3 regions of the Paenibacillus sp. VCA1 genome follow, and region 1 is predicted to be linked to each of the others. Evidence: riboswitches for the same ligand, from Rfam matches in the RefSeq annotation. Region 1 holds a riboswitch; each other region holds the start of a gene.
What was found. Region 1 has a riboswitch for thiamine pyrophosphate ahead of tenA (thiaminase II). Riboswitches for the same ligand answer to the same signal wherever they lie in the genome.

Region 1 (9,678 bases):
GGACATGAGCTGACGGATCGGCCTCGCGATGGACTGGGACAGCGTATAGGATGCGGTCAGGCCGAACAGGCAGACGACGAACAAAAAGCAGATGAGATAAAAACGGATTTCACGGACCTCGTATACCGCTTCATTCGTTTCGAATACGCCGATGGTCCGCCACCCGGTAAACGATGACGTGCCGTAGATGAACTGCAGCCGCCGCCCCGCGGTTTCCTTGACGAAAGCGCCGCTGTCCTCCCCGGGAATCCAGGCCGGAGGCACTTCGGGAACCAAAGGATCCTCCGGCGTATAAATCGGCTCGCCGCTTTTATCCGTTACCATGAGATACCCGTTTTTCCCGAGCGTCACGTCCCGCACCGCCCTCGAAACCGCCCGCAGCTTCAGGTCGATCAGCACGGCCCCCGTCACCTTTCGCGTATCGGGATCGACAAACGAGCGGACGACCGAAACCAGCTCGTCATTCGCATAATGGACATGGGTCGTTACATTCCGCTGCTGCGGATGGCCGAGCACCGTAAACAAACCTTCGTGTTTGGCGGCTTCCATGTACCAGGCATCCCGGGTAAGATTGTCCGGCGACCGCGCATACATTTCGTTGCTGACATAGTCCCCGCTGCCGTTCACGACCAGGATGGCCGCAATTTCCGGATAAAGCGTCGTAAAGCCCTGCAAATACTGCTTGATGGCGTACAGTTCGCCGTTTTTATCGTCAAGCGCCGGCTGCTGCCGCCCGCCTTCGGCCAACCCGGCATTTCCCGCGGAAATGCTTCCGTCAAGGAAACGTTTGACCTTCGGATCGAATCCGATCAGATAGGTGATGTTTTGCAGGTTTTCCATGTCGTTGTCGAGCGTCTGGTTGACCTTGCCGATCAACTGGATCGTGCCTTCCGTCACCTGCTTGTCCACGATGCGGTTTACCGTGAAATTCACCAGTATCCCGAGCGCGATCGACGGAAGGATGCCAACCATCAGAAACAACACGCTAAGCTTATACCGAAGCGGCAAATCGCTGAACCGGCTCCACTGCATCCACTTGTCGCGCCATGTTATCCGTTTATTTCGCATAATAATCATTCACATTCTCGCGGGTTACGACCGTAACCCCTGTATCTACCCGCGGCGGCAAGGGCGAAACGTCGTTGCCGAGCGTCGGGGCGGGCACCGTAAGGCCGTGATGAAGGTGAAACAGATACTGCAGGGACCAGTAACCCATGTTCCAAGTGCCCTGGGCGATCGTCGCCGAAATCGTCCCGTCCGAAATCCGGTCCAAGGTGGCCTTATTCGTATCGAACCCGATGATTTTGACCTTGCCGGTTTTGTTCGCCGCGATGACCGCATCCGCCGCCCCGGCCCCGCCGCTCGCTTCCGTGGCGAAAATGCCCTTTAATTCCGGATGTTTCTTTATCATTTCCGCCGCCGCGTTTTTGGCGATCATCGTGTCCCCTTTCCCTTCCTTGACGTCCACGACAGACATCGCCGGATATTTGGCGGCAACGGCATCGCGGAATCCCGCCATCCGGTCGTCATGGTTTTGCTGGCCGGGCTGTGTAATGATTCCTACCTGGCCTTCGCGTCCAAGGATCCTCGCCATTTCATCGGCGGCCGTCGCACCCGCTTCGTAATTGTTCGTGGCCAGAAAAGAGTAGGCTTTGCTGCTTGGGGCGTCGGCATCGAACAGCACGACGGGAATCCCCGCGTCCACCGCCTTGTTGATCGTCGAGGTCAGCGCCTTGGAATCGATGGCCGACAAGGCGATGCCCGCCGGTTTTTTGGCGATGACCTGCTCCAGCACGGTGATCTGTTCCTTCGCGTCATACTGGGTGGATCCGCGGTAATCGACGGAAACGCCCAGCGCGTCTCCCCCGTCCTCGAACCCTTTAAGGATGTTTTTCCAATATTCCATTCCGGATTGAAAGGTGACCATAACGTAGTTTTCACCGATGCTGCCGTGCAGGCCGCCGTCCTGCCAACCGGTGCTGCGGCGTTGGTCTTCAATCCGGTACATCACCACGTATCCGACAAAAGCGACGATCAGCAAAAGATAAACCATCATCAATTTCTTCATGTCAGAAGTCCCCCGTTTGCTACCCTTTCATCTGTGGAATCGGTTACATTATAACAAGTGTACTATACTGCAAGGCGCAGGGATGTTCAACAATTGTTGAAAAAGCGTTCGCAATAAAGCGGTATTCGGGGCAGAAAATCCATATTTGGCGAAACGCGCAAAAACCCTGCCGCAACATGCGCAAGCAGGGTTTCGATAAACAGAGGGTGGTTATTTTAATCAATCATCGTAAAATCGTCGAAATGAAAGCCGGGAGATACGACACAGGAAACGAGGACCGGTTCGTTGCCCAGCGGACGCGCTTCCTGCCATACGTTCGCCGGTACCAAAGCTTGGGGAACTTGTCCTTTTTCCATGTCCATGCCAAGCACGATTTCCTTCCGTTCTCCCGGATTTTCCCCATCGCCGCCGAGGACGAGCTGCAGGGGGCTGCCGGCATGCCACAGCCACAATTCATCCGAGTATACGCGATGCCATTTCGAAAATTCGTTCGGGTGCAGCAGGAAATAGATGGATGACGCCGCAGGGCGCGAACCCGAATATTTGGCGTCAAGCACTTCTTTCGGAATTTCGAATGAGGACTTCCAAAGCTCCTTATACCAACCGCCCTCGGGATGGGGCTGCAGGTCCAAGGTTTTTACCAAAGGGGATAACATTGCTTCAGTCATGTTCTGCCTTCTTTCCGTGTCAGAATTGCACATCATGGGGTAAATAATGAACCCCGTCTGTGAGGGAATCTGCCCTTTACTTTAACAAATGGGGCGGCGGATTGTAAACGGCGGATTTCGTTTGCCTAAAACGTCGGTCAACGCGCGGGACAGCTCCATGGCGGCATGACAGGCATCGGGAGTGTGGGTGATTGCCGAGATGACCGCAACGCCGTCCGCTCCGGCATGGATCACCTCGTGCACACGTTCGGCGGTAATGCCGCCGATGCCGACGATCGGCATGGCCGCATGCATCCTCCGGATATTCCGCAGCGCTGCCGTGCCTTGAACCGGGCGGGCATCCTCCTTGGAAACCGTCGGAAAAACCGGGCCGACCCCGAAATAATCGGCATGCCGCTCCGCACCAATACTCGCTTCTTCGAGAGTATGGACGGACAAGCCCAAAATACGGTTCCCGATTCGCTTCCTGACCTGCTCCGCCGGCTCATCCTCTTGTCCGATATGCACGCCGTCCGCATCCAAAGCGAGCGCCAGGTCGACGTCATCATTGACGATCAGCGGAACGCCGTGCTTCCGGCAGACGGCCAGAATGCGCCCGGCCAGTTCCAGCTTGGCGGCTCCTTCAAGCGCATTCCGGCCTTTTTCGCGAAATTGCACCATCGTGACGCCCCCGCGGATCGCTTCCTCCACGACCTCCGCCGCGTCTTTCCTGCAGTTGGCGCTGCCGATCACGAGATAAAGCTTCAGCCATGCTTTCAAATCGGCTGCTTCGACCGGTTTCAACGGACGCGCTCCTTTCTGCGGCCGTACGCCCAATGATTGGTCGGGCCGTGGCCTCCGCCGATGCCGGGCGCATCCTCGATCGCCGCCTGGATATATTCGCGGGCGGTCAAAACAGCCGCGTGCGGAGACGCCCCTTTCGCCAACCCGGCCGCGATGGCGGCGGAAAACGTGCAGCCCGTTCCGTGCGTATGGTTTGTCGTGATTCTGGGCTTGGCGATTTCCGTAAACGACTCCCCGTCATACAGCAGATCGACCGCTTCGTTTGAAACCGGATCGTGTCCGCCCTTAATGACGACCATCCGGGGGCCGAACCCGGCGATTTTCAGCGCCGCCCGGCGGCGTTGTTCCATCGAGTCGATCCGCATGCCGGCCATCGCCTCCGCTTCCGGGATGTTCGGCGTGACGACCAGCGCCAGGGGAAGCAGCCTGCGCATCAGGGCGTCGACGGCGTCGCCCTGCAGCAGCTCCGCCCCGCCTTTCGCGATCATGACCGGATCGACGACCACCCGCCGCCAGCCAAAGGCTTCGATTTTGTCCGCAACGGCCTCGATGATGTCGGCGCTAAACAACATGCCCGTCTTGACCGCATCCGCGCCCAGATCCGACCCGACCGCCTCGATTTGCGCGGCGACGGCCGCGGCCGGCAGCGGGTAGACGCCTGAAACGCCAAACGTGTTTTGCACCGTCACCGCCGTGATAGCCGACATCCCGAAGGCACCCAGCTCCTGAAACGTTTTGATGTCCGCTTGTATTCCGGCGCCGCCGCCGCTGTCGGAGCCGGCAATCGTCAATGCTTTGGGGACGCTCACTGCACGAACCCCCTTCCGGCCGAAACCCGGTGCCCGCTGAGCACCTCTTCCGGAAGCGGATATTGGTCCATCTCTGACAGGGCGTCGAGAAAGGCGGTTTGAAAGCTCCCCGGACCGCGGTTACCGGCAGCCGCGTACGCCCTCGTAGCCGCCTCCCCGTAAAAAGCAAGCGCGGCCGCGCCCGCCGTCAGCAAATCCGGTTCCACGGCGGCAAAAGCCCCGATGACCGACGTCAGCAGGCAGCCCGTTCCCGTCACCCGGGTCAGCATGGGATGTCCTCCTCGGACCACGTATCCTTTCAGGCCGTCCGTAATAACGTCCTCACGGCCTGTGATCGCAACGACGCTTCCGGTCCGGCAAGCGGCCCGGACGGCCAGGTCGACCGGAGGTTCGGCTTCGGCCTCTCCCGCATCCACGCCCTTGATGACCGCCGTTTCGCCGATCAGGTTCGCCACTTCCGCCGCATTGCCGCGGACCAAAGCGATTCGGACTTCCCGCAAAATATTCAGGGCCGCGGTCGTCCGAAACGGCGTGGCCCCTGCGCCGACGGGATCGAGGATCACCGGCACGCCGTGCAAATTCGCCGATTTGCCTGCCAGGATGGCCGCTTCGACCAGCTCCGCGCTGAGCGTGCCCAAATTCAGCACAAGCGCGTCCGCTATTTTCGCCATATCCGCCACCTCTTCACGGGCATAGGCCATCACGGGGGAAGCGCCGATGGCCAGCAAACCGTTGGCCGTAAAATTCGTGACCACCACGTTGGTTATATTGTGCACCAGCGGGCTGCGCCGCTTGACCAGCCGGGGCAAATGCTGCAGATCCGCGATCATCGTCCCGCCCCTTCCGTTTGAGCCGCCGAAACCGGCCATTCTTCCAGCGTGTATGCCATATCCCAAAACATGTACTCCAGACGGCAGCTGGCCACAAAATGTTCCGTCAGCCGCTTTTTCCGGTCCGGAGATAAACTTTCAGCCCGCTCATCAAGCAGCAATCGCATTTTTTCCGTAATGCCGCCTTCGAAGCTGCCGTAAAAATGCATCCAGTCGTAAAACGGATGGGAGCGGTCCGGCTTCACTTCCGCCAGCAATTTGGCGCCGATCTCCGTATACGTCCAAGGGCAAGGCAGCATCGCCGCCAAAATGTCCTCAAGCGTTCCCGCGTGGGCCACGCTCAGCATGTGGCGGACGTAGTGGTTCGCCGACGGGGCAAGCGGATAACCTTGCAGCTGCTCGTACGAAACGCCGGCTACGCTGCAAAAATTGTTGTGCGGATGCGTTTCGCTGTGCAGAATGAACGAAATTTGTTCGTTAAAAAGAGCCATCGCGTCGCGGCTGTCGCACTTCGAGATCGCGATTCCATATAACCGGATATAAGCGTTCAAATACTCGAAATCCTGCTTCACGTAATGAATCAGCTGTTCCTTCCGCAAATTTCCGTCCGCAATGCCGCGTACGAACGGATGATCAAAAATCGCCCGGTAAATCGGGTCTGCTTCTCTTCTGAGCTCTTCGCTAAAACGGGTCATGCCAGCACCTCCGCATCGATTTGGATGAAATCCAAACAGGGAGAAGCCGGAAGCGGCCGATAAAACTTAAAAAAGCCGCCCCGAAATGGAGCGGCTTCCAACGCTTTCGAACGCTGACCTAACGAAAGGCCGGCGTAAAACATGCGAAGTCCGTCTCCACTTCCCTACGCCGGTATGATCCGGATCAGGTTCAAAGGGTCCAAGCATCCTTGTCTCAGCCGCTCGCTTGCGGCTCCCCCAGTGGATTTCGTATGAAGATTTTCACCCTATACTTTATCTTCCATTTTGCGGCTTGTCAAACCGAAAATCATCGCCGCGGAAGTTCCCCACCGCCTTTTCGGGCTTACCCTAAATAGCGGTGATACAAGCTTTTTGCTTCCGCGATGTCTTTTGTCCCGTGCACGAACACCCGCCCGTCCTGAAAAACCGTCAACCGGCACCCTTCGGCCGCAAAAGACACGAGATACGGGTTCTCCTTTACCTCTCCGCCCTGCCGGGACAATCTGCGCGCCAGCTCCTTTAAATCGCGCCGAACCGGTGCGGGCGGACGAATTTGCACCGTATCCCGGCCGCACAGCACGGCTGCCCGGGATTGATTGGCCGGCTGCAGAAACGGATAGGTGCGGTGTAGTCCGCATGACGGACAGTCCGGCTTCTTCATGCGCTCGACCCGGATTGCGGCATAGGCCCCCGTCCATAGATCGAATGAAATGAGTTTGCCGTGCAAAGCCTCCCCATCGTCCACCAGCAGCTTCAGCGCCTCGGAGGTTTGGTAGGCCGCGACCATCTGCGCCGCCGGGCCGATGACGCCGGCCGTGTCGCAAGTTGCGCCGCCGGGCGGCATCGTTTCAAGCAAACAATGCAGGCATGGCGTACGGCCGGGTACGACCGTGAAGGTCAGTCCGTAGCTGCCGACGCAAGCCCCGTAAATCCATGGAATGCCCTTCTTTTGCGACACATCGTTGATCAGCAGGCGCGTCTCGAAATTGTCCGTCCCGTCAAGGATCACGTTCACGCCCTGCGCCAATTCTTCGATTTCCGGAATGGCGGCGTCGGCGACGACGGCCCGGATGTCGATGTCCGGGTTGATGCGTTCCAGGCGGGCTTTGGCAGCCGCCGCTTTCGGCAGGCGCTGCAGGGCGTCCTCCTCGCTGTACAGCTGCTGCCGCTGCAGATTGCTCGGTTCCACGTAGTCGCGATCCACGATGGTGACGGTGCCTACGCCTGCGCGCACGAGCGTTTCGGCGCTTCCCGACCCCAGCGCTCCCGCGCCGACGATCAGGACATGCCTCTCCCCCAGCTTCCGCTGTCCGTCCGGGCCGATTTTGGAAAACAATTCTTGCCGCGAATACCGCCCGTTCCGGGTCCCGTTCCCGCTCATGTCAGGCTCATTCCTTCGAGCGGGCTGCTGGCGGCCCCGCAGCGCCTTTTCGGAATGCGGCCGGCTTCGTAGCCGAGGCGCCCGGCTTCGATGGCGAGCTTCATGGCAAGGGCCATTTTTACCGGGTCTTTGGCTCCCGAAACGGCCGAATTGAGCAGCACGCCGTCGGCGCCCAGCTCCATCGCGATGACCGCATCCGACGGCGTGCCGATGCCGGCGTCGACGATGACGGGCACGGTCGATTGCTCGATGATGAGGCTCAAATTCAAGGGGTTCACAATCCCTTGGCCGGAGCCGATCGGCGAGGCGCCCGGCATAACCGCGTGCACGCCGAGCTCTTGCAGCCGCTTCGCAAGCAGCACGTCGTCCGACGTGTAAGGCAATACGATGAAGCCTTCCTCCAGCAGCAATTCCGAAGCTCGCAGCGTTTCGACCGGATCGGGCAGCAGCGTCTTCATGTCGCCGATCACCTCGACCTTGATCATGTCGCATAATCCGGACGCTTTGGCGAGCTTGGCGATGCGCACCGCTTCCTCCGCCGTCCGCGCGCCTGCCGTATTGGGCAGCAGCGTAAACCGCCCGACGTCGATCATCTCCAGAAAATTCGGCTGGCTTGGCTCGTAAATGTTCATCCGCCGAACGGCAAACGTCAATATTTGCGCGCCGGACACGCTTACCGCTTCCCTCTGCACGTCAAAATTCGGGAATTTCCCTGTCCCAAGCAGCATTCTTGATTGAAATTCATACGGTCCGATGTGTAACATCGCCTTATCCTCCTCCCACAAAATGCACCAGTTCGACCCGGTCCCCGTTTCGGACATCCGTGTCCTTATGCTCGTTTTTCTCGAGTATGTTCCCGTTGATTTCCACGACGACGACCTGCCGGTCCAGGTCAAAATGCGTCAGCAGCCGCGCCACCGTCGTTACCGACTCCGGCACCTGAACGTTGTTCCCGTTAATGATCAAATCCAACATGGACGATCCTCCCCTCCGATGGCCTGACGGCGTGATGCCGGTCCGGCGCAAAAGATTCCCAGCCTGTGAATGAAGGCCGCTTTCCGCTCATTTGCTCCACGATCAGCGCCCCGGTAACGGGGCTCAGCAGCACGCCGTTGCGATAATGCCCCGCGGCGACAAACAAACCTTCGCAGCCCGCAGCGGCACCCAGATAAGGAAGGCCGTCGCGGGTTTGCGGCCGCAGCCCCGCCCATGCCTTCTCCCATTGGGCAGCCGTAATCCGCGGCACAAGAGCGGCCGCTTTGGCCATCAGCCCCATCAAACCTTCGACGGATACCGTAAGTTCCTCGTTGCGCTCGATCATGGAAGCCCCGACGATGAGTCTGCCTCCGCGCTTCGGCACCAGGTAACAGCCTTCGGTGAACACCGTGCTGCTTATCAATGGGGCCTGCGTAACGACCGAGAAGCACTCGCCCTTAACCGGGTACACGTCGGCGTTGATCCCCGCTTGCGCCAGCAGCCTGCTGCCATGAACGCCCGCCGCGACGACCGCCTGACCGCAGCCGATCGTTCCTTCATCCGTGACCACGCCGGTCACCCGGCTCCGTTCCAGCCGCAGCGAATGAACGGTGCAATGCTCCTTTACTTCGGCTCCAAGCATAACGGCTGCCCGGACATAAGCGGCCGTCAATTCGGGCGCCGACACTTGCCCGTCCCCGGGAATCCGCATCACGCCTTCGATGCGCCCCGTCAGATTAGGTTCCAGCTCCCTGGCCTCGGAAGGCGTAAGCCAGGCGGCCGTTTCCCCGGCTTTGCGCTGAAAGGCGATCATCCGCTGGCATTCCATCGCCTGTTCAGGGGTCAACGCCACCTTCAAAAGTCCTTGCTGCACCAGTCCGATGTCGATGCCGGTCAGCTCCCGCAGTTCCTCCGCCAGCTTGGGAAACATCGCCCGGCTCTGCCGTGCGAGGTCGAACAGCGCGCCTGACCGGTGCATCTCCGACTGGGCGCCGAGCATGCCGGCCGCAGCGCTCGACGCGCCGGAGCCGATCTTCCCCCGCTCCAGCATGAGGACGCGCCTGCCCTGCTTTGCCAGGTGGTACGCGATCGAACCGCCGATCACGCCGCCGCCGATTACGACCACTTCAGCTTGATGGACCATGGTTGTTTTCCCTCCCTCTATGTAAGCATTGATGATAAGCAGCCGCCTCCCTGATCGGGTCCGCCGCTTCCAAAATCCCGCTCATGACGGCGATACCCGACGCGCCGGCTTTCAGCGTCTCGGCCACGTTCGCCGGCTTCACCCCGCCGATGGCGATGACGGGAATGCGGGTGCGGCTTGCGAGCAGTTTCAGTTCCCCAAGCCCGCGGGCCGGGGAATCGGGCTTCGATGCCGTCGGGTAGACATGCCCGAAAAACACGTAATCGGCCCCTTTCTTCTCGGCCTCCACCGCTTCTTTCAGCGAATGAACCGATCGGCCGATCCG
Region 2 (9,678 bases), on a different contig from region 1:
GACAGGCTTCGTAGCGGGTGAAGACAAAGCAATAGTAAAATGGCGGGCAGTCATGAGGACTGCGCCGCCGTTTTTTATAATATCAGCATGTATAAATTACAGAGCCATTTCTTCCTGATATTGCAAGAAAAACTACCTTTAAGCGCGGTCTGTCTTCTTAGGAAGTACGTCGATAGACGTTTTTCTTATATGAAGGCCAGTAAAGGCAAAACCCGCTTCGGTCCGAAAGGGCATTGCGATAATATTTCGAATTCGAAGCGCCCGGTATGCTATGCTAGCAGTATGGGATGTTGCTTGCATCTTGACCAGGCAAAACAGAAAATGAAGGGGGCGGTATCTATGAACGAAGCTTTTCAGGCGGATACGGAAGACAGCAGAAGACTATTGCTCGTTCAGGCGGAAGCGGCTTTAACGGCTGCTCTCGAGCAATACGACATTCATGAAAAAGAGCTGGATTTCATCCAGGTATCGGAGCATGTGACCTATAAAATCGAAGACGAAACGGGAAGGCGGTATTTGCTCCGCGTCCATCCCGGATCGGCGTCTTCAGCCGAAACCGTTTCGGAAATGGAGTGGCTTGCCTATTTGGCCGAAGAAGAAGGCATCGGGGCGCCGTTAGGCGTCAAAAACCGCGAAGGCTCTTACGTAACCGAGGTGGAGACGGGACGGGGGCAAAGCTGGAAGGTTTCGGTGCTGCGCTGGGTGGAAGGCGATCATCGGGAAGGAAACTTCACCGAAAGCCAGCTTCTGCAAATGGGCGGGTTGTTGGCCCGGATGCACCGGGCAGCGCGGAAATTTCAGGTTCCGGAAGGTTTTGTCCGTCCGGTCTGGGATGAGCAGGCGTTCGCCCAAGAAGCGGCCAGGCTCAAACAGCATTACCGGAGCTTTCTGACGCCGGACGAACACGGCGTGTATGAGCAGGCCGCGGCCAAGGTGACGGCCCATATGGCGGGAATGCCAAGGGATGACGAACGTTTTGGCATCATCCACGGCGATTTTCATGAGGGAAATCTCGTTTTCAAGGACGGGGAGCCTTATCCGATCGATTTCGGACGCTGCGGCTACGGTTATTTTTTGTACGATTTGGCGCAGGCATTTATCGGCCTCTACCCGATGCAGCGGCAGGTGTTTCTTGAAGGATACGAGCGTTTGCTGCCCGTTTCCGGCGAGCCGGACGACATCCGCGTGCTTGAAACCTTTTTTATCAAATCGCTGATCGAAAACCAAAGCTATCATGCCCCGCATCCATGGGAAGCGGCCGAGCTGCGGGAGAGCAAGCCTTATTCATTGGCGCTCCTTCGCCATTATTTGGACCGGAAGCCGTTTCTGTTTCAAGCGATTCCCGTATAAGGCGGTGGAATAGTGAACACATGGCAAGGGAACCCGGTCGCTCTCGTGACCGGAAGCTCAAGCGGCTTCGGCCTGCTGATCTCGGTCGAGCTTGCAAGACGGGGGTTCGACGTCATTGCGGGCATCCGGAGGATGGAGGCGGAAGCCGTAGTGATGGAAGCGGCTGCGCAAGCGGGCGTACAAGGGAAAATCCATTGCATTCGACTGGACGTCACCGAGAACGACGACGTCACAGAGGCGGCTGCGCTCATATTCAGGCGGCACGGGCGTCTGGACGTGCTGGTTAATAATGCCGGAACGGCATACGGAGGTTTTGTGGAGGAGGTTCCCGCCCGGATTTGGCAGGAGCAGATGGAAACCAATTTTCACGGGATGGTGCGCGTGACGCAGGCCGTGCTGCCGATCATGCGGGAGCACGGCAATGGGCGCATTATTCAGATCAGCAGCATCAGCGGCCGCGTCGGATTTCCCGGATATGCCCCTTACGCGTCTTCCAAGTTTGCTTTGGAAGGGTTCAGCGAATGCCTTGCGCTTGAGGCAAGGCCGTTTGGAATCGATGTCGTGCTGGTAGAGCCCGGAGCCTACGGCACCCCGATTTGGGACAAGGGCTTCACGCAAATGAGCGCGGCGAAGGGGTCGCCCTATCAATCCATGCTGGAAAAGGTGCTGGCGTTTTCACAAAAAAGCGTACGACAAGGAGGCGACCCGAGAGAGGTTGCCAAACTCGTTGCGCATATTGCCTGCATGAAACGTCCGGCGTTCCGGTACGCGCTTCCGCGCAGTACCCGGCTGACGCTTCATGCCAAAGCGCTGCTGCCGGGGCGCTTGTTCCAAAACATCATCGCTTCGGTGCTCAAGCGGCCGTGACAGCGGTTATGGGTTGTTGGAGCGGGGCGCCGGGGCATGCAGCGTGCCGAGAAGCTGGCCCATTCGCACCTGGTCTCCGGGCTTCAGGTCCGCCCGCGGCGTAAAGGTTCCGTCCTGGGTGAGGAGCACGACCGTCGACCCGAATTCGAAGTAGGCCAGATCGTCGCCGTTGTTCCAGCGGGACACGCTTTCGTCGTTGTACCGGATGCTGCTTACGTTCATGGCGCCTACCTTAACGACGGCCACCTCTCCGTATTCCCCGGCGATGTAGGTAATCAGCCGCTCGTTGCGGCACAGCACCGTTTTCATTCGGGTCATGCCGAACTCGTTGACCGGATAGGCGCGGCCTTTAATATGCTCGCTTTCCGTACGCACGCCCGTAATAGGGGAATGGATGCGGTGGTAATCGGTCGGGCTTAAATACAGCACAAAAAAATAACCGTGCTTGTAGAGCTCCAAATGCGGAGAAAAATGAAGCAGCTCCGCCACGGAATAATCCTGGCCTTTTACGTTCAAAATCGTTCCCGCGCTGATGTCGCCCATCGCGGTGATTTTGGCATCCACCGGGCTCGTCAGTACGTTCGGGCCTTCATCCACCGGGCGCATGCCCGGCTTCAGCCGGCGCGAAAAAAACTCGTTCAGCGTCCGGTATTCGTGAATTTCTTTTTCGGCCTCGTGAGCCGGAATTTGATAGCTTTTTATGAATAAAGGGATGACGCTTTTGCTGAGCCTGCTGTGGGAAAAGCGTCCCATCAATGCGGAAAGCCACTTTCTTGAGGAGAGCTCCGTCATCAGCCTTAACCATTCTTTTGCCATGCTATTTCTCCCTTCGGATGATGCTAAGTCGATTTATAGAGTTAACGTTCGCGGCCGCCTTTTGGTTTCATCGGATTTAGCGGCCGGATCCGAATGCCGCAGCATACTATTTTTGGAACACTCTGAAATATATTGACATAGAATAGCGGTTAAATCAATCAATAACGACCAAAATGGGGGGCGATCGGCGGAAGCAACGGGACTGCCGGAAGCCTAAATATTTCAGGATTTTGCAAAATTCGATTCCTCCCGCTCCCTGGTCCAATATATCGGCGAACGAAAACGTTTCGCTCTATATATTGCCGGTTGAAAGTCGCTCTTTGGATTTTTGTCTCATCCTTATTTAAATTTTTTTGTTGCCAATCGATTCGGAATTGGTGTATTTTGGAACCAGGATACGGATGATGCGCTTTTGTGTTTTTATGAAATGCGATCCGTTACATATGGGATGCGGGAGCTTGAGTGAATCAGGCTGAGATTGCAGCTGTATCCGCTGCTGACCGGGAATCTGATCTGGATAATGCCAGCGTAGAGAATTCGCGATGAAGCCCTTTTCGGGCTTATTTAACCGTCTCTCTTTGCGATCCAGGGCGGTTTTTTTCGTGCCTGTTCATGCAAATTCCCGCCGATTCAAAAACAAAAGAGGGGGAAACAGGATGGATCATGTTTTGCTTGCGGAAAAAAGGAAGGGGCTGCGGCTGAGCGACCTGCTGGTCACGGTGCTTCTGTCGCTTGTGCTTGGCGTCGTGTATCATTTTTGGAGTTCGGTGTATGACTTGTTTAAGCCGCTGTTTTTTCAGGCGGATGAGCTGGTTTACGGCGTCTGGTTTTTGGCTCCGACGCTCGCCATGCTGCTGATCCGCAAACCAGGCGTCGCCATTTTGGCAGAGGTTGCGGCGGCTCATGTGGAAATATTGTTCGGCAGCGAATGGGGCATTCAGCTGGTGCTGTACAGCATCGTGCAGGGGCTTGCCGCGGAGCTTGTTTTTGCCGTGATGCGCTACCGCAGCTTCAAGATGGGAACGGCGGCGTTTGCGGGAGCGGCGGCGGCGCTTGGTTCATTCGCGGTCGACATTTATTTCGGCTACGTGACGGACTATACGCTCGGCATGATGCTGTTCAAATATGCGCTGCGGATCGTCAGCTCCGCGGTTTTGGCGGGATATTTGGCGTTTGCCCTGGCTAAGGCGCTGGAAGCGACCGGCGTGACGCAGCTTCTGCGGCCCGTGACCAAAAAAGATTACGAAGCGCTTGAACATGATTGAACATCGCGAGACGTTTGAAACGGAGACCGTCGCGGGCGTAAGCATGCTTAGGCTGAAATTTCCGGGCGAGCAAACTTTTGTGTTTAAGGATTTGTCCCTTTCGGTTCGCCGCGGCGAAAAGGTGCTGCTGCTCGGCCCGAGCGGCTGCGGCAAATCGACGCTGCTGCAGGTGCTGGGAGGGCTCATTCCGCACGTAATCGAGGTTCCGCTCAAAGCGGACGGCATCGTGGCGCCGCAGTCCGGAGGATACGTTTTTCAGGACCCGGATACCCAGTTTTGCATGCCGTATGTCGATGAAGAGCTGGCGTTTGTTTTGGAAAACCGCGGTATCCGGCGTGAGCGGATGCTTCCCGAAATGCGGCGGGTTCTTGCGGCGGTCGGCCTGAACCCCGATCAGCTGCATGTGCCGGTAGACAGCCTGTCCCAGGGCATGAAGCAGCGGTTGGCGCTGGCATCCGTGCTGCTGCTTGAACCTGACGTTATTTTTCTGGATGAACCGTCCGCTTTGCTGGATCCCGAAGGAAGGAAACAAATGTGGGAGGCCGTCTGGGAATCGGCGGAAGGACGTACCTTAATCGTCGTGGAGCACCGGATTGAGGAGATCGCGGACCGGATGGACCGGATCATATTGTTTGCTCCGGACGGAGGCGTCATCGGCGACGGCAGCCCCGAATGGATATTCCGTACTTTCCGGCGTGAACTGCGGCAATACGGCATATGGTATCCGGGCGTGTGGGAGGACTTTTTTCGGATGCTTGAAACGAGGCGGGACGAAGCGGAAAAAACCGTTGTGCCTGAAAATCCGGCTCCGCTTCTCTCGCTGCGGCAATTCACGGGATTCCGCGCCGGCCGGCCTGTAGTTCATGCAGAGTCGGCGCAGATTTATCCCGGCGATTTTATCGCCATTGTCGGCCCGAACGGCGCCGGAAAAAGCTCGTTTTTGCTGAGTCTGATGTCGCTGCTGCCGATCCGCGGGGAGTATCAGCTGTGCGGAGAAGCGATGCCGGAAACGGAGGGCGCCTCCAGGAGGGAAAGAAAAAAGGCTCATCCCCCTTCGGACCGGATCGGATACGTGTTTCAAAATCCTGAATTTCAGTTTGTTGCGGACACGGTGCTGGAGGAGGCGGCTTTTTCCTTGAAGACGGGCAGATTGACGTGCGACGAGAACAGGCTGGCCGAAGAGAAAGCGCGCGATTTTCTGCGTTTTTTCCATTTGGAAGGGCTTGAATGCCGCCATCCGTACCAGCTTTCCACCGGCCAGAAACGGAGGCTCAGCATGGCTGCGGCCGTTATGCGGGGGCAACCGATCCTTTTGCTGGATGAACCGACCTTTGGACAGGATGCGCGCAATACGTTTGCGATACTCGATTACTGCCTGAATATGCAGGAAAAAGGGGCCGCCATCGTGATGGTAACCCATGAAGAGGACATCGCCCGGCAGGTGGCCACGAGGGTATGGGAGGTACGGAACGGCGCGGTGATCGAACGACCTGCGGTCGAATCCAAGCGGACGGAAAGGCGGGTGGGCACATGATCGAGCTTCTGACGCCTACCCGACAAACGGTTTTGGCTCGCGCCAATCCCGCCGTAAAACTCGCCGTGTTTATTGTGTTGTTTTTGGTTACGGTAATGACGCGGGACATTGATTTTGCGGTTTATCAGGCTGCGGCTTATACCGCACTTTTGTTTATGCTCGGCGGGTATCCGGCCCGGAAAACGCTGCTGCTTGTCCTGCCGTTTGGCCTGCTGTTTGTATCCTCCTCCGCGACGATGATCCTGTTCGGTAAGGGCGATACGTTATGGTGGCAATGGGGAATGCTGCGCGTTACGGCAGAAAGCTTCTACCGCGGGCTGCACCTGGGTTTCCGCTCGATCGCGTTTGCGGCGGAGGGGTTGCTGTTTGCCGGCACGACCCCTTCCGTCAAACTTTTTTACGCGCTGATGCAAAATTTCAGGCTCGCTCCGCGGTTTGCATACAGCTTTATGGCTTCGATCCGGCTGCTGCCGATGGTATGGGAGGAGTTTCTCATCCGCAGGCAGGCGCTTCAGGTTCGCGGCGTTAAGGTGAAAGGACGCGGTCTTCGGGGTGTGGCGGAGCATGTCCGGCTGTACGCCGTACCGCTTCTGTCGCAAGGCATCCGCCGTGCCCACCGGGTTGCCGTCGCGATGGAAGCGAAGCGCTTTAACGGTGGAGGCGGTAGAACCTACTACTACCCATCCAACGTTTCCTGGGCGGACGGAGCGGCCATCCTGATGCTTGTTTTCGCTCTATGCGCCGCTTATGCCGCCGCGGCCGTTTTCCCGTGGTTCGGCATCGCGGATGTCCGCTACCATTCCTAAAAATGACGGAAGACAACGGGCATCAGCTGCCGAGGAGGAAGCGGGCATAGGCCATAGGCTTGCGGTACGTTTCCTTCCAAATCTCGTTTAGTCCGGCCTTGCGGAAGCCGTAACGCTGGTCGCGCCCGTTGCATTCGATGAAATAAGGTTTCCCCGTTTTCGCAAGGCCGATGTCGAGCCCGAAATCGGCGGCCATGGGGAGATGCTGCCCCAATTTTTCGGCGATCCGGAGCGCGAGATGACGGACTTCCGACAGGATCGCTTCCGGCGACAAGCGAGGAAGGCTTTCGCTCAGGACGGTTTCCGCGGGAAAAGCTTTTCCTCCCTGCGCCATATTGGACACAAAGGTGCGGGAGGGGGCGGCCTTGGCGTATATGCCCGTTATTTCCCATTGCCCGCTGATGCCCCGCTGCACGGTGACGCGCAAATCATACGGCCGGTCCTTGTATTCCGCCAGGGCGATGCGCTCCTGGACGAGATACGGAACGCGGCCTACTCGGTTTCGCAGAGCCTGGGGCAGCTTGTTTTGGCGAAGGGTTACCGTTTTCCAGCCATAATACCTGCCGCTTGGCGAATAAGTCAGCTTCCAGGCCGTTCCCGTGCGGCGAAGCCGCCATATGCCGCGGCCGACGCTGCCGGTGCAGGGCTTCATAACCAAATCGTTGTAATGCCGCATCATGTCCGCGATGGACAAAGGTGCGGCTATTTGCGTTTTCGGGAGATGAGTCGCAAGCAGCGGGTCTTGTTTCAGCAGCTGGTGGATCTCATCTTTGCCGTATCGGTTAAAAGCGTTGAAAATAAGGTAACCTTGGCTGAGCAGCCGTTCGATTTTGTGACGGGAGCCCACGTCCATATAAATGGCCCGGTTATGAATGACGCGCGGAATCGGCATGCGCTCGAGCGTCCAGGCATGCCCCTTAAGCACGTAGGCGCTGCACTGTCCGCTGTCCAAGTCAAGATCCTGAAGCTGGACGTAGCAGGGGATCAACCCATAAATGCGAGCGGCCTCCTCATAGTTGGAAAGGGACTCCTGCCCGGTTCTTCCCTGCGGAATCCCCCGGTGCATGGCCGCATTCAACAGAATTCCGACATAAGAAAACCACACATTTCATCCCTCCTGTTCCCGATATAGTCATGGCGCAAACCGCTGTCCATGCCGAATGTTCCCTTGTCAAACGCCGTACAATTACGCTTCGGGGGTTGGTATAGTTTATGCCGCTGTTTTCGTGTAAGCAAGGGGCGTTTGTCCATCCATGTCCCGCCTATTTTTGCCCCTTGGTTCCGCCGGTTTGTCACCGTTCCCCCCAGCAACTGTATAGGCTGGAAATGAAACGGGTTCTCTTTGGAACACGCATTATTTTTTTCTTTCGGATCAAGTACTTTAAAACCTTGGGCGAGGTGGTAGCCGAAAGATGCAGAAGCAAAAAGCCGCAGTGGTGACGCCGGGTTCGTTTTATATCCCGTCGGGCCGGAGCAGTTCGGTCGAACGGGTGGTGGAACAAATGGTCCCTTTGGTTCCCGACGGTTTCGACATACGGATTTACGGGGGTCGCGAGCCGGGCCGCCCGGTTATCGGGGCGATCGACGGCGGGATCCCCGTGCATCGCCTTCCGGATGGAGCGCGGTATGCTCCAAGCGTCGTCGCGGCCCTTCAGGCGTGGAAGCCCGGGGTGATCGACGTACAAAACCGTCCCGCTTTGGCCGGCAGAATCAAGGAGGTTTTGCCGGAAAGCAAAGTGGTATCGTCCATCCATTCCCTCACCTATATTTCGCCGCCGTACATGGGACAAGAGACCGCCGGCCGGATTTTGCGGCAGTTGGACCGGCTCGTCGTCAACAGCAAGTATTTGAAGCTTGAAATCGCCGCACGTCATCCCGCGCTCCGGGAAATGATCAGTGTCAATCCGCTTGGCGTCAAATTGGCGGATTTTACGCCGCGCTGGAGTCCGGCCTCCGAGGCGCTGCGGGAATCCAAGCTGAAGGACAGGGGATGGCAGGGAAGGCGGATCGTCATGTATGCCGGGAGGCTGCTGCCGATCAAGGGAGTACATCATCTGCTTTCCTCCCTGCCGGAGCTGGTGCGTGCCGTTCCGGGCGTGATGGTGCTGATCGTCGGAAGCCCTTATTACCGCTCGGGTCGTCCCCATTCGTATGAACGATACCTTCACGAACTGGCAAAACCTTTTCCCGATCATGTTACCTTCATTCCTTTCGTCCCGTATCCGGCTGTTTCGTATTGGTATCATTTGGCCGACGTTGTCGTCGTCCCATCCGCGGAGGGTGAATCTTTCGGTTTGGTGAACGTGGAGGCGATGGCGTCGGCGGTTCCGGTCGTCGCTTCCGATGCGGGGGGCATACCGGAAATCGTGGAGGACGGAAAAACCGGAATCGTGCTGCCGCAGTCTTCTTTGGGATCCGCGCTCGGACCTGCGATCATCCGCCCTTCTGAACGAAAAACGGCTGCGGCAATCGTTAGGGGAGGCGGGGCGGCTGCGGGCAGCCCGCTGTTTCAACTGGCAGCAGACGGCCGCGAGATGGCACGGGATGATGCAAAAGCTCGCTTCGCTGTGACAAAGGCCTAGTCCGCCGCATATGATGCCAAAGGATGATACGGCCAGGAAGGGAGCGAGGGGTTTTGAAAAAGAAGGGTAAAAAACAACCCGACAGAAACGTCAGCCGCCTTTATTTCGTTGATAATCCGGATATGCACGAATTAGATATGATTGCAAAAGAAAAAGCGGAATCAGCGATAAAAAATCAGAAAATACCTGCCCAGATCAAATCGGTAGCCGCAAACGCAATGCCGGAGCCGCCGATCGCTGAACAGCAGGAGTCAAACGTGGCCGTGCAGCCGGAGAAAGACGTCGACGTGCAGCCCGAATCGCCGTTTACCGTGCAGCCGAAGGCAGCGATTGAGGAAGCGGTTGGGGAAGCAGGGCAAGAAATGGTTGCCGTCACGGAAACGTTAACGGTAACGGAGGAAAAGGAGGAAAAGGAGGAATGTCCTCTTGAGCCGCAGGAGACGGCTCAGGAACGGATC
Region 3 (9,678 bases), on a different contig from region 1:
GCCGGAATGTTCGTGTAATACGAAGCGCCCGAACGTCCGCCCGCTTTAAACGGAGCGCCTGCGGAAAGCACCGGAAGGTTTTCGTATTCCGTGCCTTTCAGGTTTTTCTCCACATACCATTTTTGGGCGTTGGTCACGATTTGAATGGACGGATCGTCCTGCACGAGCGCGAAATAGCTGGTGATCGGCGCCGTCGTTTTGCCTACCGGTCCGCGGACGTATTCGATCGTGGCGTCATGTTCGGCTTTAACCGCATCAACGATATCCTGATCGGCATCGACCAATGCTTTTTTGTTCGTCACGTCGTAAACGGCGCGGGTTTCGGTTTTGGAGCCGACAACCTTCCATTTGCCGTCTGCCTTTTCAAGGTCCAAATCGATGATGCCGAGATGGTCCCCCCAATATCCGGGTTCGACGGAAGGAACGCCGTTGATGGTGCCCTTTTCGAGGTCTACGCCCTTTTTGCCTTTGAACTCGTCGCTTGGGAAGGTTTTATGCGCATGGCCGAACATAATCGCGTCGATGCCTTCAACCTGGCTCAAATACAGCACGGAGTTTTCCATTAGGTCCGTTTGCGGAATATCCTCAAAGCCGGAGTGCGGAATCGCGACGATGATGTCGGCGCCTTCTTTTTTCATTTGCGGCACGAACTTCTTGGCGGTCTGGATGATGTCTTTGGCGATCACCTTGCCGACCAGGTTCGCGCTGTCCCATTGCATGATTTGCGGAGGCGCAAAAGCGATCACGCCAACCTTGACGGTTTGCTCCTGGCCGTTTTCGTCAATCACCTTTTTGTTCAGAATCGTATAAGGGGTAAAATAGTTCACGTCGTTGCTTTCATCCTGATCGCCGTCGTCCTTGTAGATGTTCGCGTTAACGATCGGGAAGTTGGCTCCCTTTTCCGACAGATTCAGAAAATCGAGCCCGTAGTTGAATTCATGGTTCCCTACGCCGCCCGCATCATACTGCATCAAATCCATCGCTTTGTACACCGGATGAATTTGACCCGGTTTCAGCGGATTGACTTTAGCAACGTAATCCCCTAGCGGATTGCCTTGCAAAAGGTCGCCGTTGTCGAACAGCAGGCTGTTTTTGGCTTCCTTGCGCGCCGCGTTGATCAGGGTGGCCGTTTTGGCAAATCCGTATTCGTCCGTCGGCTTGTCCGAATAGTAGTCATAATTGACCATATTGACATGCAAATCGGATGTTTCCATCAAGCGGAGCTTGACCTTCGGGTTCGCCGTGCTTCCGTCGGCATAGGCCGCAAACGGGAGTGCCAGAACGTTAATGGCAACGGCTGCTGCGGTGATGGTTTTCGCTACTTTCTTACGGGACTTCGACATTTTACCCCTCCTAGAAAATATATACCTGATATTACAAATGCGCGGACCTTTTGTAACCGTTTTCTAATTTATAACCACCGGTTAAATATTTTAGGGTCCACTAGTAGTTTAAATCCAATTTCAGCCGAAATAAAGACAAATACCTCCATTTGCAAAAAAATAATACCCGGGACCCTGCCCCGCGTATTATGCAAGATGTTACATACGTTTTATATAGTTCGAAATCACTAGGAAAATACCGTCTTATTCGATCCACTCATGCCTTTCGCCGCTCTCCGAAACATGGATGATGCGCACCGGATCGATTTTTAGGACGACGTAGTCGGAGTCATCGGGTCCGGTAAATTTGTCTTTGAATTCCGGCTTCCAGAAATGCTCGCGAAGCTCGAGGTTGTCCGTGATGCTGCAAGTTCCTTCGATTTCGGCCCAGCCCTCGGCGCTTCCGTTTTCATAGCCGAAAAGCAAGGAAACATGCGGGTTGTCCTCCAGCTCCTCTACCTTATGCGTCTTGCGGTCCGTCACGAGATAAATGCTGAGGCCCCTGTTGTATAACATCATGTACCGCTGCTTGGGCCGGTTTCCTTCGACGGTGGCAAAAGCGCAGAACTCATGGTGATCCAAAATTTTGACGATGTTTTGCTCCATCACGATCCGGGCTTCCATAGTCCATACTTCTCCTTCCAAATAAGAACTCCTTAAACGTAGCTTGCCCTTTCCGGATTTGGATAAATCACACAGGAGAATTTTTCAATATTTTATGATTTTAAGCATTTTCTCTTGTATGATGAACATAATGCTGATCAGAGGTTCGGACGATTCATCCGACGACGCAAATTTGCTGCCAAAGGAGTTATCATGAAACGATTGATATGGATTGGGTGCTTATCTTATTTTTTGATCGGGCTGGCTCACGTCGTGCTCGGCTCTGTGCTGCCGGTGCTGCTGGAGCATTACGACCGCGAATACAGCCAAGGCGGAACGCTCATTTTTACGCAGTTTGCCGGTTTTTTGGTGGGCGTTCTCATCTCTCCGCTTCTCAACCGGCGTTTTGGCAAAAGAGGCGGGCTGCTGATCGCCATCTCCCTGCTTTGCGCAGCCGAGCTGGCATACCTGCTGCTGCCGCCATGGGAACTGCTTTATCCGACGGCCGTCTGCGCCGGCTTCGGTTTCGGCATGATTGAAGCCGTGATCGGGACGATTATCATTGCGGCGATCAAGGAAAAAACGGCCGTCGCCATGAGCCGCCTTGAAGTCTTTTTTGGCGTGGGCGCCATGGTGATGCCGCTGATCGCCAGCGGGTTCATCTCTCAAGGCTGGTGGCGCTTTTCCTTTCTTGTCATTTCCTTGTTTTCCCTCGTCACCCTGCTGTTATGGTCCAAAAGCTCGTTCGGCGAAATCGATGCGGAGCTCCGTGCCGACAGGAAGGCGGCAAACGTCAGCGGGACGGATGGGAACGCGGCCTCCCACAAAAAACGTTTTCCGTATCAGGGAAAATCATTGGGCATCCTGGTGCTGTTCATGGTGTTTTTCTTTCTCTACGTCGGCACGGAAATGAGTCTGGCCAACTTTATGCCCGCCATCCTCATCGAAAAAATCGGCATGAAGGAAGCTTTTGCCACGCTCAGCGTGACCTGCTTTTGGGTGGCGATGTCCATCGGCCGGATTTTCTCCGGCACCGTCGCTGAGCGCATCCATTACCGCGTATATGTGCTGTTCAGCTGCGCCGTTACGCTGGTGCTGCTGGCCGTATTTCCTTTGACCGGAGCGGTCTGGTCCGCTTTTGCCGTCATCCTGCTGCTCGGCTTGTTTATGTCGGGGATCTTCTCGATCGCCCTCGTCTTCGCAAGCAAGCTGCTGCAAGGAACGGAGGAGTCGACGCCAAGCATTCTGATTGCCTCCGGGGGCGTGGGCGGCGCGGTGCTTCCGCTTGTCATCGGCTGGTGCATGGATCATTTGCAGGTCAACCAGACCGCCTGGATGCTCGCCTTGTTTACTCTTTTTATGGTCATTCTCAGCATTGCGGCGTTTTTCCTGCAGCACAAACAGCTTCGGCTCAACGATGTAAAGAATACACCCTTGCCAACCTCCAACAATGGATAAACGAAGCAGAAGCTTATTTCAGCTTGGATATGCCTCCGCTGATCAAATTCACCTTAATGTCGATGTTTTCGATGCTTCCCGGATCGAGCGGGATTTTGTCTTCGGCGCTTAACCTATGCCAGGCATCGGGCATGCTTCTGCGGAGTATGCCCGATAGCCCGTATGCATCCACATCCATTTCCAAGCCTTTCAAGTAGGTCTTCATAATTTGGTCCTTAATTTCCTTCGTTGCTGCCATCTCCAGTTTTTTCTTGGTTACGTTCTTATTCAACTGGGGAAGCGTAGCCTGCGTTGACACTTTGATGTCAAATACAGGCTTGCCTTGTCTCAGCTTCGGGCGGATCGACGATTTAACCTTGTTCATGACCATCATAGCCTGTACCTCGTTCCCTTTTCGGATGACCAGAGATGTTCTTCTCGTATTCTTTTCCAGCCACCTCAGTCCCAAAATATCCGAATCCTCCAGGCATCCCCGAAACTTTTGCTTTTGCAAAAAGCAAACCCCGGTCATGCTGACGTTGGGCGAAGGTTTTCGGTTGTCGGTCCAGTCAGGAATAATCTCAGCATTCGGCAGAAGCACCGTTTCGCCCTTCTCTTTCCACTTCCATATGAATTTGTAGAGGTACAGCGGGGAGATGACGGAATTTTGTTCATAGATTCGCATCGGGCTGTTGAGCTGCGAGTAGACCACCGACAAATCGGCGATGGATGGAGTATTGAGCAAATCTTCTATCGGCTCCTTGGTCGCCATCGTCCAGACCGTATACCTGAATTCATAATACCGGTCCCATACGTCCAGCACCTGATCCACAATCCCGTTCTTTAACGCCGCCTCGCTAAATACGATCGTTTTCACATTGCTCCAGACGACCCTTTGCGGGCTAGAGGTATACAAATTAAAGACTGCGGTATCAAACGAATCGCCTTCCGCTTTACCGACAAACGTCTTCTGCGGTTGCGACTGCCCGGACTCTCTCTTGGCAATGCCGCTGAAGTTGAGCATCTGGATATACAGTACGACCTGTCCCTTTACATAATCGACCCCAACGGTATTCACATAGATCATATGCTCGATTTCCCTTGCCCCCCAGCAGCCCGTGAGCGGCATGGTCAAAAGCGCCAAGGCAAGGATGCAGCGGATCCATTTCATCATCATGTTCATCTTTTATTTTCCTTTCCATTCGTGAACCCGTCCTTGCCCCATGGCATCCTGAATAAAACTTTATACATGTCCCTGAACTTCGGAGGACTTAGCGGAGCCAAATAATAGGTGCCGAAGGAACGGAGATTGACCAGGAAAAGGACCATCGCCAGCAGAGAGAACAGCACCCCGAACAATCCCAAAAGACTGCTGATCAGAACCACAAAAATTCGAAACAGGCCGACGGTATTGACCAGGGACTGGTTCACCAGCGTAAAGGTGGAAAGCACGGAAATCGCAATGACCACTACCGTCCCCGGACCTGCGATTCCGGCGCTCATGGCCGCCTGCCCGATAATCAATCCGCCGACCACCGATAAGGTCTGTCCGAACGCGGAAGGCAATCGCATGCCCGCTTCCCGGAAAATTTCAAATAAAAACAGCATGACCGTCGCCTCCAGAGGAGCCGGCAGCGGCACCCCCTGCCTGGAGTTGACCAAGGTTGCAAGCAGCGTAAAGGGGATTTGGTCTTGATGGTACGTGGTCAACGCTATCCAAAATCCCGGCAGAAACAAAGAAAGCAGCACACTGACCCCCCTCAAAAAACGCGTAAAAGCAACAACGACATTGACGAGAAACGCATCCTCCGAAGAATTCAGCAAGAAATTGATGTTCACGGGAGCGATCAGCACCGTAGGGGCACCGTCCATCACAATGACAAATTTGCCGTGGAGCAGCGAGTTTACGGCATAGTCAGGCCTTCCGGTATAAGTTATCAGCGGAAAAACCAAGAGGCCTCGGGTCAACATTTCCTCGAGTTGACTGTTGCTCACGAGACCTTTGGTTTTTATGCGGGATAACCTCGCCCTGATCTCCTGGAGAACATCGTCCTTGATCGTTGCCTTATGGTATAAAAGATGGATTTTGGTCGCCGTTTCGGAACCGATCGTAAATTCCTCAACAGCGAGCTGATCGGTCTTCAGCCTCCTCCGGATCAAAGCAACGTTCGTATACAAATCCTCGACAAAACCGTCCCTTGGTCCTCTCGTTGAAACTTCCGTATTCGGCTCCTCCGGTTGCCGTTTGGGCGCATTGCCCATAACCATGGAGTAACATCGGTTCGAAGGCGCAAATATAAGAAGAAGATCTCCCGCAAGCACGGTCGTTTTCATCCCTTCTTCCGTTCGGTCCTGCGGAATGGGCTCCATTTGAAAAGGAACTTTAAGCGGCAAATCCATTTCATCCGACAGCAGCATTTGCTCCGGGATATTTTTTAACTCAGGGATAACGTCTTGCTCCACTTTGGCGGCATCGGACAACCCTTGGCAATAAACCAACTGAACTGAATAACCTTGGACCGGTAACAAGACGGTTCGTTTCTTAATATCCGCGCTCGATCCGAACAACCGCGAAACCATATCCTCAATGTTTTGGGCCGGCTTGCTTTTGATGTCATGCCTCTTCACGGCGCCATTTTCCCCCTTCGGCGGGCCAAGCTGATCAGCCCCGTAATAATCACGGAAAAGGACAATATCCCCCAAAACGAGACGGGAAGCACATACTCGGACAGCATGTTTAGAAAAAAACGGTCGCTTATAGGAATGGCCGTAATGGCAAAGGTAATTGCAAAAATACTCCCCAGCACCCAAGCCTTCGCCTTTTTTCTTTTGACCTGGAAAATATCGAGTATGAGAAACATGGAGAGCGAAATTCGCAAAAACGCGCCGCTGAACCATTGGTAGACGCTAAAGAAGTCCATATGCTCGATGTAACGGCCAATGGTCAGCAGTCTCCATTCCTCAAAGGCCGGAAACCGGAGCTTGTTGGCCTCGTCCACTCCGAATTCAACGATGGCGCCGATCAGCGGCCCTATAGTCAGTCCCATAAGAAGCAGGATCATGAGCATAAAAGAAAGATACGACAGGCGAGATTTGATATGATGCTGCAAAAAGAAAAACATGATCACTTCAACAAAGCCGGTTCCCGCATATAGGGCTCCTCCCCAAACGGGTTTCATGCCATGTTCAAGTATCGGCTTCAGCAACGTGTAATCCTTATGGGGCATGTTAAACGACATGATAAAAAAGCCTAATACAATGACGAAGGGCAGCAATAAGCCCGCGGTATTGGCAAGGGAATGGATGCCCAAAAAGGCGTTTACGGCCGATATCAAAAGGAAGAGGAAGCTAAAAATGAGAAAAGGCGTCTCCGGAGAAAACGTGAGATGAATCCAATATACCGTGTCTTTTGTCGTAATGGCGCAAATAGCAAACAGGTATACGGCGATGACTGAGGCAAGACCGCGGCCCACAATGGGATGATAAGCCTTGGACAGCCAACCGAACAGATGGCGTTTGTTCAGTTTGGTTATGCCGATGTGAAGCATCCATGCCCATACAAGCGCGCATCCGCTTGCCAGCAGCACCGAAATCCAAGCGTCCCGGTTTGCCGCTTGAAGCAATATAGGGATTAGGATGACATGATTCAGTAGGCCGGTGCTTAGCATCAGAATCATGACGGATTGAATAAACGAAATATTTGTTTTTATTTCCCTCAGCCTCCTGCCTTAACCAGACTCCCTTCACCCTTATCGTGGCATTTTTTAGAATATTTATTCTTCTTCCGGACGGGACGCTTTTTCAAGACCGGCGATTTTTCAGATTTCTCCCTTTTTCCGTTCCAAACGAAAGGTTTCGAGCCGCAGCGATTGAATTCTTTCAAGGTTAGGACTATAATACCAATGTAAAACCCGCAACTTCATAAGAATCCGGGGTGCTGGAATCGGCCGGCTGAGATTGTATCCCTTCAAGATACTGACCCTTAAACCTGATCTGGGTAATGCCAGCGTAGGAAAAGCCATGTCATGGCGTTCGCCATGCTATCCTTGCGCCTTAAGCGTCCCGAATCCGGGGCGCTTTTTTTGTTGAATGATCGGACCCTGAACGAAAAAGAGAATGCAAGGGGCCCTTGATTCGCTTCCAGATCGAAAAAGAAAGATTCTTCTGCATGAATGAAGGGGAGAACATAGGTAAGGGAGAGAGAAACGCAATGAAAACGAAAAAATTCGGGCTGTTTTTGCTCGCATTGCTGCTTGTGATGGCTACGGCCGCTTGCGGAAGCAAAAACGCCCAAACGACGGATGAAGGGAAACCGTCCGGGGAAACGTCCTCCGCTGCGGGCGGCAACGAGCCCAAAAAGCTGAAGGACGTCAAGATCGTCCTGGACTGGACGCCGAACACGAACCATACGGGGCTTTACGTCGCCAAGGAAAAAGGCTATTACGAAGAGGAGGGCCTGAACGTCGACATCGTGCAGCCGGGCGCCGGAGGGGCGGAAGCCATGGTCGCGTCGGGCAAGGTGCCGTTTGGCATCAGCGTGCAGGAAAACGTCACCCAGGCGCGCACGCAGGGCGTTCCGCTCGTATCGATCGCGGCGGTGATCCAGCATAACACGTCCGGCTTTGCCGCTCCGGTCGACCGCAACATCAAAAGACCGAAGGACTTTGAAGGCAAAACCTACGGCGGCTGGGGCTCCCCGGTGGAAAAAGCGGTCATCGACTCGATCATGGCCATCGATAAAGCGGACGTTAACAAGCTGAAGATCGTCAACATGGGCGAAGCCGACTATTTTACGGCGGTAAAACGCGACATCGATTTCGCCTGGATTTTCTACGGCTGGACCGGCATTGAAGCCGAGCTGCGCAAGGAGCCGCTCGACATGCTGTATGTCAAGGATTTCTCCGACAAGCTCGATTATTACACGCCGGTGATCGTCACAAACGAAAAGCAGATCAAGGAAGATCCGGAGCTGGTCAAAGCTTTTATGCGCGCCACCTCCAAAGGGTACCAGTTTGCGATTCAACATCCGGAGGATGCTGCGGGCGTGCTGATCAAAGCCGTGCCGGAGCTCGACAAGGATCTGGTGATGGCCAGCCAGAAATGGCTCAGCCCGAAATACCAGGACGACGCCAAGCGTTGGGGCGAGCAGAAGGAACAGGTATGGAAAGGGTATTCCGATTGGATGTACGAGCATAAGCTGCTCGATAAGCCGCTGGATGTCCAAAACGCGTTTACGAACGACTTTTTGCCGCAAGAATCATGATCTTTCGTATTCCTAGTCATTTATCATAACTTGCAAAGGAAGTGATCGGGTATGGCTCATACCCTGCTCAGCATTCAGGTCATCCCAAAAACGCCGAACAACGAGAACTCTTATCCCTACGTCGACCGGGCCATCGAAGTGATTCAGCAGTCGGGCGTCAAATACGAGGTGCATCCGCTGGAAACGACGATGGAGGGCGAGCTTGAGGAACTGCTGGAAATCGTGCGCCGCATGCATGAGGTTCTGGTGGAGGCCGGCAGCCCAAGCATCATCTCCCAGATCAAAATCGCCCATAACCCCGGCGGCATCAGCATGGATCGGCTTACGGAGAAATACCGTCCATGAGGCGCTGGTGGAGCCATGTATGGCCGCCCTTTGTGGCGGTCCTCTTCTTTTTGACCGTATGGGAGCTGTGCACCTCGCTGTTCCATATCGATAAATGGATCCTTCCCTCCCCGGTCGACATCGCCAAGGAAACGGCGGACGGGGCTGGGGATTTATGGGGCCATGTCTGGGCTACGGTCAGGCTGACGCTTGAAGGTTTTATCATCGGAACGGCGGTGGGGCTGGTCATCGCCCTTATCCTGCATTTGATTCCGTTTCTGAAGTCGGCGCTGTACCCGCTGCTCATTTTAAGCCAAAATATCCCGACCATTGCGCTGGCCCCGCTGCTTTTGATTTGGTTCGGCTTCGGGCTGCTGCCCAAACTGATCGTCATCACCCTCGTCTGCTTCTTCCCCGTTGCCGTCGCCACGATGGGCGGACTGAAACAGACCGACCGGGTCATGCTCAATTACATGCGGATGATCGGCGCGAACAAACGGCAAATATTCGCCAAGCTCGAGCTGCCGCATGCGCTGCCCGCGATCTTTTCGGGCGTCAAAATCGCCGCGACCTACAGCGTCATGGGGGCGGTCATCGCGGAATGGATCGGCGCGGACAAGGGCATCGGATATTATATGATGCTGCAAAAATCCGGATACCGCACCGACC

Region 2: it holds a riboswitch for thiamine pyrophosphate, as region 1 does, so the genes downstream of both, RJP21_RS24160 (ECF transporter S component) here and tenA (thiaminase II) in region 1, are expected to answer to the same signal.
Region 3: it holds a riboswitch for thiamine pyrophosphate, as region 1 does, so the genes downstream of both, RJP21_RS01730 (ABC transporter substrate-binding protein) here and tenA (thiaminase II) in region 1, are expected to answer to the same signal.

The regions. Positions count from the first base shown of each region.
Region 1 covers NZ_JAVLSX010000002.1:570,496-580,173, forward strand. Annotated here, with positions in the region: gene RJP21_RS06180 (cache domain-containing sensor histidine kinase) at 1-1,077, opposite strand, end outside; gene RJP21_RS06185 (substrate-binding domain-containing protein) at 1,058-2,068, opposite strand; gene RJP21_RS06190 (cupin domain-containing protein) at 2,284-2,736, opposite strand; gene thiE (thiamine phosphate synthase) at 2,818-3,519, opposite strand; gene thiD (bifunctional hydroxymethylpyrimidine kinase/phosphomethylpyrimidine kinase) at 3,516-4,328, opposite strand; gene thiM (hydroxyethylthiazole kinase) at 4,325-5,158, opposite strand; gene tenA (thiaminase II) at 5,155-5,853, opposite strand; TPP riboswitch at 5,998-6,102, opposite strand; gene RJP21_RS06215 (thiazole biosynthesis adenylyltransferase ThiF) at 6,197-7,234, opposite strand; gene RJP21_RS06220 (thiazole synthase) at 7,231-7,998, opposite strand; gene thiS (sulfur carrier protein ThiS) at 8,003-8,209, opposite strand; gene thiO (glycine oxidase ThiO) at 8,190-9,353, opposite strand; gene tenI (thiazole tautomerase TenI) at 9,337-9,678, opposite strand, start outside.
Region 2 covers NZ_JAVLSX010000012.1:40,540-50,217, reverse strand. Annotated here, with positions in the region: gene RJP21_RS24175 (phosphotransferase enzyme family protein) at 340-1,350, shown strand; gene RJP21_RS24170 (SDR family oxidoreductase) at 1,363-2,217, shown strand; gene asd (archaetidylserine decarboxylase) at 2,224-3,033, opposite strand; TPP riboswitch at 3,474-3,585, shown strand; gene RJP21_RS24160 (ECF transporter S component) at 3,690-4,298, shown strand; gene RJP21_RS24155 (ABC transporter ATP-binding protein) at 4,291-5,832, shown strand; gene RJP21_RS24150 (energy-coupling factor transporter transmembrane component T family protein) at 5,832-6,638, shown strand; gene RJP21_RS24145 (YheC/YheD family endospore coat-associated protein) at 6,661-7,743, opposite strand; gene RJP21_RS24140 (glycosyltransferase family 4 protein) at 8,051-9,220, shown strand; gene RJP21_RS24135 (WIAG-tail domain) at 9,274-9,678, shown strand, end outside.
Region 3 covers NZ_JAVLSX010000001.1:420,256-429,933, reverse strand. Annotated here, with positions in the region: gene RJP21_RS01760 (bifunctional 2',3'-cyclic-nucleotide 2'-phosphodiesterase/3'-nucleotidase) at 1-1,343, opposite strand, end outside; gene RJP21_RS01755 (pyridoxamine 5'-phosphate oxidase family protein) at 1,587-2,027, opposite strand; gene RJP21_RS01750 (MFS transporter) at 2,199-3,443, shown strand; gene RJP21_RS01745 (Ger(x)C family spore germination protein) at 3,457-4,605, opposite strand; gene RJP21_RS01740 (spore germination protein) at 4,602-6,050, opposite strand; gene RJP21_RS01735 (GerAB/ArcD/ProY family transporter) at 6,047-7,090, opposite strand; TPP riboswitch at 7,343-7,454, shown strand; gene RJP21_RS01730 (ABC transporter substrate-binding protein) at 7,633-8,685, shown strand; gene RJP21_RS01725 (thiamine-binding protein) at 8,737-9,030, shown strand; gene RJP21_RS01720 (ABC transporter permease) at 9,027-9,678, shown strand, end outside.